Regions from separate parts of the Branchiibius hedensis genome, predicted to be linked through region 1. Evidence: riboswitches for the same ligand, from Rfam matches in the RefSeq annotation. Region 1 holds a riboswitch; the other holds the start of a gene.

Region 1 (3,807 bases):
GTCGTCTGCAGGGAAACCAGGATGGCCTTCCACTGCTCCCTGGCCCGCACCTTCCGATACGACCGCAGACCGCCGCGCTCGGCGAGGGCCACGTACTCGGCGTACCGCCGGGAGAAGTCATCGCCGACCAACTCGACCAGGTCGGGGGTTTCCAGCGGGTCGAAGAGGTACCAATCGTCATCGGCGACAACCCGCTTCATGAACTCGTCGCTGATCCACACGGCTGTGTTGGCCGTGCGGGTGCGACGGTACGGGTCGCCGGCGTTCTGCCGCAGGTCGAGGAACTGCGGGAAGTCCAGGTGCCAGTTCTCCATGTAGAAGCACAGCGCACCGAACTTCTTGCCACCCCGGGACACCGCACGCAGGATCGAGTCGATGGTGTGCATGAACGGGATCGGCCCGGTCGATGCGGTGTTGTTGGACCGGATCGGGCTGCCCTCGCTGCGTAGCTTGGTGACCGAAAGGCCAATGCCACCAGTGCCTTTGGTCAACCACATGACGTCGCGCATTGAGGTGGCGATGTGCTCGATGTCGTCATCCATCTGCATCACGAAGCAGTTGGACAGCTGCGGGGTCTGCGTGCCGGCGTTGACCAGCGTCGAGCCGGCCGCGAGGTAGTCCAGCGAGGCCATCTTGCGGTAGAAGCCGATCGCGGCTTTGGTGGGCTCGGTCTCGCCCACCGACAGACCCATCGCGACCCGCATCCAGAAGTAGGCGGGCACCTCGATCGGGTTCCGGCGTGCGTCGGTGGCCATGTAGCGATTGCGCAGGGTGACGATGCCGATGTAGCGCAGACCTTCGTCGAGTTGCGGATCGAGGGCTGCCGCGAGGTCTTCGAGGTCATAGGTGCTCGCAAGGCGCTTGTCGAAGAGTCCGTCCTCGACGCCTTCGCGGATGTACCCGGGGAAGCGGGCCTGGTGCAGCAGCGCCAACTCGGTCGTCGTCTCGAAGTCGCCGAGGACCTTCTTGTAGATGGTTTTCAGCAGCAACCGGCTGGCGATGACGTCGAAGTCCGGGTCGTCCTTGACGTTCTGCACCGCGACGTTGATCGCGGCCTCGTCGAGTTGTTGGGTGGTGATCCCGTCGAAGAGCGTGATCGCCAGCTCCGAGGCGATCTGCATGGTCTTGGCCATCGCGTCCGGCAGACCGGCGGCCGCCCGCTCGATGGCCCGGTTGATGCGATCGGCGTCGTACGGCTCACGAGTGCCGTCGCGTTTGGTCACGTGAAGTGTCACTGCTGCGTTCCTTCCCTCGAAGTCCGCTCACGGGCGGGGAAGGGGGAGGTAGCGCGCAGCGATCGACGTACCTGCCCGGCTCGTCCCACGAAAGCCGCAAGCACCCCGCCGCAGGCTGCGGCAGGGGCAATGGCAGGTCTTCGGACTCGTGACTGTGCGGCTCTCACCGCGCCTACCGGCCGTCGCTTCCCAGGTGGCTCACCCAGTGCTGATGACGGCTTTCGTCCTCACTTACCGCTGCGGGGCAGTGCCGGAATCTCACCGGCTTCCCTCTTGCCCCTCCCCGGTGTTCGCCAGGGAGGACCACTGCGTGCGCCACACTATCTAGGGGTTGCTTCGCTGACAACCCCTAGATGCTGTGTTCCGGCGTGTCGAATCACATGAATGTCATTTCCGCAGGTCAGCGCCCGGCCGCCCTGCCACTCTGCCCCGCCACCTTCCCCTCACCGATTTTGAGGATTTAGACGTTGCTGAGGATGCTGCGCGCCCAGAAGTCCTCAGGAACCTCACTGTCCTCAGAATCGTCGAGCGGTTATCCACACATCTGCTTCGGCGGCCGCGCGTCAACCAGCACATTCCGCAACCGTGTCCGGATGACCATCGTTGAAGTAACGCGACGCGCCGGCGGCATCGTCCCCACCCGCGCATTACGGGCGGCCGGATTCAGTGATCACGCGATCCGACAGGCCCTCGCGACGCGACAGATCTACCGTGTGCGCAAAGGTTGGGTCGCAACGCGTGACGTCGACCCGGCCGTCATCCGAGCGGTCCGCGCCCGCGGCGTGTTGACCTGCCTGAGCGAGGCGATTCGACGGGGCTTGTGGGCAATCGACGACGGTCAGATTCACATCGCGGCGAGGAAGCACGCCGGTGGCATCAAGTCCACAGGTTGCGTCGTCCACTGGGCCGAGCCAGCAATTCCGCGACATCCCGACGTCGCTGCGGACTCACTGGAAAACTGCCTGCTACTCGTTGCCGACTGCCAACCCCATGAGCGCGCAGTCGTAATCTGGGAGTCGGCGATGAACAAGGCCCTCGTCACCGCTGAGTCGATGGGGCGGCTGCCGTTGAGTCGGCGCGCTCGCGCCGTGCTTGCAACAGCGGCGCCGTGGTCGGACTCCGGCCTGGAGTCGATCGCGATGACCCGGTTGAGATTCCTGGATGTGCGGATCCTGCAGCAGATAGTCATCGCAGGACGTCCGGTGGATCTGCTGATCGGCGACCGCCTCGTCGTCCAGATCGACGGCGGGCATCACGTGGGACCACAGCGCGACAAGGACATTGCGCACGATGCGCTGCTGATCACCATGGGGTACGTCGTGATTCGCGTCAGCTATGACCAGGTCGTCAATCACTGGCCGGAAGTGCAGCACCGCATCATGCAGGCCGTGGCCCAAGGGGTACACCTCGCCGCCTGAGACCGGGCCAATTTTGAGGATGGCGAGCTTTCTGAGGACGCACAGAGCAGCGGCGTCCTCAGAAACGTCGGAATCCTCAAAATCGTCGGGAGGGGGCTGGGATTGGGGTGAAAGCTCGCCGGGAAGGTGTTACGGGCAGGTCACAAACCCGCGCGGCGACCCTCCCCCGGCACCGCAGGATGCCAGGATCAGGGAACGACCGTCACGGTCGATGTGCCGATTTTCAAGGAGCAGCAATGCGCAGCATCACCAAAGCCTCGGGTCTGGGCGCCATCACGGCGGTCGCGCTCATGACCGCACTGTCCGCATGTGGGTCTGACAGCCTCAACACGGGCAGCACCGGCTCGGCCTCGCCCACCGGCAGCGTGACCACCGGCGGTGCGGACTCCAGCCTTGCCGCGATGGTTCCTGCGGACATCAAGGCCAAGGGCACGCTGACCATCGGGTCCGACGCCAGTTACGCGCCCAACGAATACCTCGAGGGCGGCACGACCGTCGTCGGTATGGACGTCGACCTGTTCAACGCCGCCCTGGCCAAGTTGGGCCTGAAGGGCACCTGGCAGAACGCCAACTTCGACACCTTGATCCTCGGCGTGACCTCCGGCAAGTACGACGCCGCCGCGTCCTCCTTCACCATCAACGCCGACCGGATGAAGCAGGTCAACATGATCAGCTACTTCTCCGCCGGCAGCCAGTGGGTCACCGCCAAGGGCAACCCCAACAAGGTGGATCCGGACAACGCGTGCGGCCTCACCGTCGGTGTGCAGAAGGGCACCGTGCAGGTCGATGACCTGACGGCGCGCAGCAAGAAGTGCACCGAATCCGGCAAGGAAGCCATCACCCAGGTCGTCGAGCAGGACCAGTCGAAGGTCACCGCGGACCTGATCAGCGGCAAGGTTCAGGCGATGGTCGCCGACTCCCCCGTCGCGCTCTACGCGGTGAAGCAGACCGGTGACAAGCTCGAGGCCGTTGGCAAGATCTACGACTCGGCCCCCTACGGCATCGTGGTCGCCAAGGACCAGACCGACTTCGCCAAGGCCATCGCGGCTGCCTTCACCGCAATGGAGAAGGACGGCAGCTACAAGCAGATCCTGGCCAAGTGGGGCCAGGAGTCGGGTGCGATCACGACCTTCGAGGTCAACCCCAGTGTCGGT
Region 2 (3,807 bases), 410 kb from region 1:
GCGCCGGAAGGTGTTTCGATCACCAACCTGCACACCGACTACGGCGTGATCGCCGTCCAGGGCCCGAGGAGCACCGAGGTGGTCGCGGCTCTGGGGCTGCCGACCGAGTTGGATTACATGTCCTTCGAACGGGCCGACTGGCAGGGCCGCGAAGTCATCGTGCTGCGCTCGGGCTACACGGGCGAGAAGGGCTACGAGCTGGTGCCCCGGTGGGACGACGCGCCGAAGCTGTGGGATGCCCTGATCGAGGCCATGGCGCCGTACGACGGCCTGCCGGCTGGTCTGGGCGCGCGCGACACCCTGCGCACCGAGATGGGCTATCCGCTGCACGGCAACGACCTGTCGATGCAGATCACCCCCAACATGGCGCGGGCCGGTTGGGCGGTCGGTTGGAAGAAGGACACCTTCTGGGGCAAGGAAGCGTTGGAGGCCCAGAAAGCGCGCAAGGACTACCGCCTGACGTGGGGACTGCTGGCCACCGGCCGCGGGATCCCGCGAGCGCACTGCGCCGTCCTTGGCGCGGACGGGCAGGTGATCGGCGAAGTCACCTCCGGCACCATGTCGCCGACTCTGAAGCAGGGCATTGCCCTGGCGCTGCTCGATCGCGGCGTCGCTGAGGGCGACGAGGTGACGATCGACGTCCGGGGCCGGGCGCTCCCGGCAACCGTGGTCAAGCCGCCGTTCGTGACGCCGCACGTGAGCTGACGCGCTCGGCGTCCGTCAGTCGTCCGTCAGTACGGCAGCGCGGGAAAGGCCGACAGATCCACGGCCCGGCCACCCAGGAGGAGGACGGCCCGGCTCAGGTGGTTGGACAGCACGGTGTTCGCCTGGCCCAGAGCGTCCTGCAGCGCGCGATCGATCGGTGTGTCGGCGGCCACCATCAGGCCGAGTTCGCGGCTGATCACCACCGCGTCGTAGGGCAGGGCCGACAGCAGGGCCGCGAGTTCGAGACTGGCGTCGGTGACCACCGCCGCCGCCTTCTCGGGCGCTTCCCAAGCACCGGCTGCGGTGATCTTGCCGGTGACCCACGCTGGCAGGTTGTCGACCGCGACGGCGTTGCGGGAGTAGAGGATCGAGCGCACCAGGTCGGTGGAGTCCTCGGCCACCCAGCCCTGCGGAGTCGAGTCCAGGGCGGGTGCCGTGACGGTGCTGATCGTGGGGGAAAGGGCCGGGTCCGCACCGTCGGCGACCGGGCGGAGCACTCGGGTGCCGTCGCCTGGAAGCAGCGACTCGGCGTACCGGCTCACAGGGGTGTGCACCCCGGCGAGGACGAGAGTCGTGGTCACGGGGACGAGCGTAGCGCGCGGATTGGACGCCGCCAGGATCGCCCGCACGGTTGCGATACCCTGGCCACCTGCTCAGGTCCGTGATCCGAGCAGGCACGGTGGATGGGGAAGCCGGTCAGAATCCGGCGCTGGTCCGCAACCGTAGGTGGTCTCACGACCACGAGCCGGGATACCAGCCATCGCGCAGCAACTCACACCCGTCGAGATCTGCGGGCCGAGTTCCAGGCTTTCCGCCCAGAATCAGGTCAGGCAGAGGACCTTCAGGAAGGCCTCATGCATCCCACCACCGCCGCGCGCCGCGCCGGCATGTTCGCGATCCCCGCCGGCGTTCTCGCCGTCACGCTGGCGTTCGGACCTCCCGCATCGGCCGCGGACAGTACCGAACCGGGCCACCCGGCCTCTCGCTACCTGGCGCTGCGCATCGCCGACGGGGGCGGGCGACTGTTGTATGACCCCTACCAGGGCCAGCAGTACGACAACCTCGGCGGAACCGCGGACGCGATGATGGGCATGATCGCCAACGGCACGAGCATGATCGCGGTCAAACAGGCCAGGGACTACCTGCAGAAGAACGTCGCCAACTACATCGGCAGCGGCACCGAGTTGTACGCCGGTGCGACGGCGAAACTCCTGCTGGCCGTCGACAGCTCCACCAGCCGGGTCGACCCCACTCCTTCCGTGCGCAACTTCGGTGGCGTCGATCTGGTCGCCCGGCTGCAGAGCCTGCAGACCGAGAGCGGCCGCTTCAGCGACCAGTCCAGTTATCCCGACGGCGACTACTCCAACGGCATCACCCAGTCCCTGGGGATCCTGGCGCTGTCCAAGGTCGGTATCAAGGCACCGACGACGGTCGCCTACCTGCTCAAGCAGCAATGCAGCGATGGCGGTTTCGACCTCACCCTGGACGATCCGAAGGGCTGCACCAGCGACCCGGACACCACCGGATACGCGGTGCAGGCGTTGGTGGCGGCCGGCAGTGATCGCGCCGCGGTCACTCGGGCCACCAACTACCTGGCCGCCGCGCAGAAGTCGAGCGGTGCGGTCGGAAACGGTCAGACCGGAGTGGCGAACTCGACGGCGCTCGCGGCAATGGCCTTCTCAGTCGCCGGGGACACCGCCCGGTGGAGCAAGGCCCGCAGCTACCTGTTCAGCCTGCAGTACCCCTGCAGTACCCCGCCGAAACTGCGTGGTGCCATCGCCGCCAACGCGCAGATCCGGGCCAGCAAGATCGCCGAAGGTGCCAAGGCCAAGCCGGACCAGTCCGATGACGTCGCCACCGGGCAAGCGCTGGTCGCGATGGCGGGTGCGAACTACATCACGTTGGACGCGAACCTGGCCGTGGGCGCGATTCCCGCGGACGAGTGCGCTGCGACGCCGCCTGCGACGTCGGTGACCCCGCCGCCGTCATCCTCGGCAGCGTCGTCGACGTCAGCGGTCAGTTCGTCCTCCGCAGTGACCGGACCGCCGGTCGTCACCGACGGTCCTGAGACCGGTGCTCCGGGGGCAGAGGGTGTGGCCATCGTGCTGCTGGGCGCTGTCGCCGTCGGCGCCGGTGGCCTGTCGGTGGCGCGCCGCGGCCGTGGCCGTCACACCCGATGAGGGGCGCTCTGCGGACGTCCCTCGCGGTGTTTGCCGCCGTGGTGGTGGCACTGGCGATGCTTGTCTGGCAGGCTCCCGCGAGCCGGGCGGCGGCCTGCGCCACGACCACCAGCGGCGTGACGGTGGTCGTGTCCTGGAACGGTGTGGACGGCAAGAGCGGGGTCACGGTCCGATGCGCCCCAGGCAGCCCGTCGTCGGCCTGGTCTGCTCTGCAGTCGGCTGGATTCAGCGCGGCCGGGGTGCAGCAGCAGCCGGGTTTCCTCTGCCGGATCAACGGCTCGCCGGCCAAGGACCCGTGTGTGCGCACCCCGCCCGCATCGGCCTACTGGGCGTTGTGGGTCGGACCGGCGGGCGGCTCCTGGCGGTACAGCTCACTCGGGGTCGCCAGCTACGTTCCGGCGCCAGGGACCGCGGTCGGATTCAGCTTCGGCGCCGGGGCCCAGCCGGGCATCAAGCCGCCCGTGGTCAGCTCGGGCGGGAGTTCGCAGCCGACGACCACACCGACTCCCAAGCCGACGGCGACATCCAGCCCTGCGCCCAAACCCACCTCGAGTCCGCGGCCGTCGTCGACGCGGCCCTCAGCAGCCGTTCCCACCCGGACGCCGAGCTCCAGCAGCACCGCGGATCAACCGCACAGCGGCCCGAACAGCCAAGGAGCACAGGCCAGTTCGTCATCCGCACGTACGTCGAGTGCAGGCTCGAGGAGTACCTCGAGTTCGGGCGGGGCCACCGATGAGTCCGCCACGGCGTCGACGACCTCGTCGAGCACGGTGTCGTCGAGCAGTTCCGCGGCGCACACCAGCGACGGCCCGTCGAGCACGCAATCCAGCAGCACTGCAGGTGGTGCAGCTGCTGCCGGCTCTCCGGCGAGCACATCATCCGCCTCGGGCAGCGGCACGCCGATCGCGGTCGGTGCCGGCGT

What was found. Region 1 has a riboswitch for cobalamin ahead of DR843_RS02565 (ribonucleoside-diphosphate reductase subunit alpha). Riboswitches for the same ligand answer to the same signal wherever they lie in the genome.
Region 2: another riboswitch for cobalamin. It lies ahead of DR843_RS04490 (prenyltransferase/squalene oxidase repeat-containing protein); the one in region 1 lies ahead of DR843_RS02565 (ribonucleoside-diphosphate reductase subunit alpha).

The regions. Positions count from the first base shown of each region.
Region 1 is NZ_UESZ01000001.1:495,101-498,907, reverse strand. Features, by position in the region: gene DR843_RS02565 (ribonucleoside-diphosphate reductase subunit alpha) at 1-1,235, opposite strand, end outside; cobalamin riboswitch at 1,350-1,558, opposite strand; gene DR843_RS02560 (endonuclease domain-containing protein) at 1,829-2,653, shown strand; gene DR843_RS02555 (ABC transporter substrate-binding protein) at 2,890-3,807, shown strand, end outside; gene DR843_RS02550 (amino acid ABC transporter permease) at 3,800-3,807, shown strand, end outside.
Region 2 is NZ_UESZ01000001.1:907,836-911,642, forward strand. Features, by position in the region: partial or broken gene gcvT (glycine cleavage system aminomethyltransferase GcvT) at 1-705, shown strand, start outside; gene DR843_RS04485 (bifunctional adenosylcobinamide kinase/adenosylcobinamide-phosphate guanylyltransferase) at 732-1,286, opposite strand; cobalamin riboswitch at 1,344-1,481, shown strand; gene DR843_RS04490 (prenyltransferase/squalene oxidase repeat-containing protein) at 1,560-2,885, shown strand; gene DR843_RS04495 (hypothetical protein) at 3,274-3,504, opposite strand; gene DR843_RS04500 (hypothetical protein) at 3,511-3,807, opposite strand, start outside.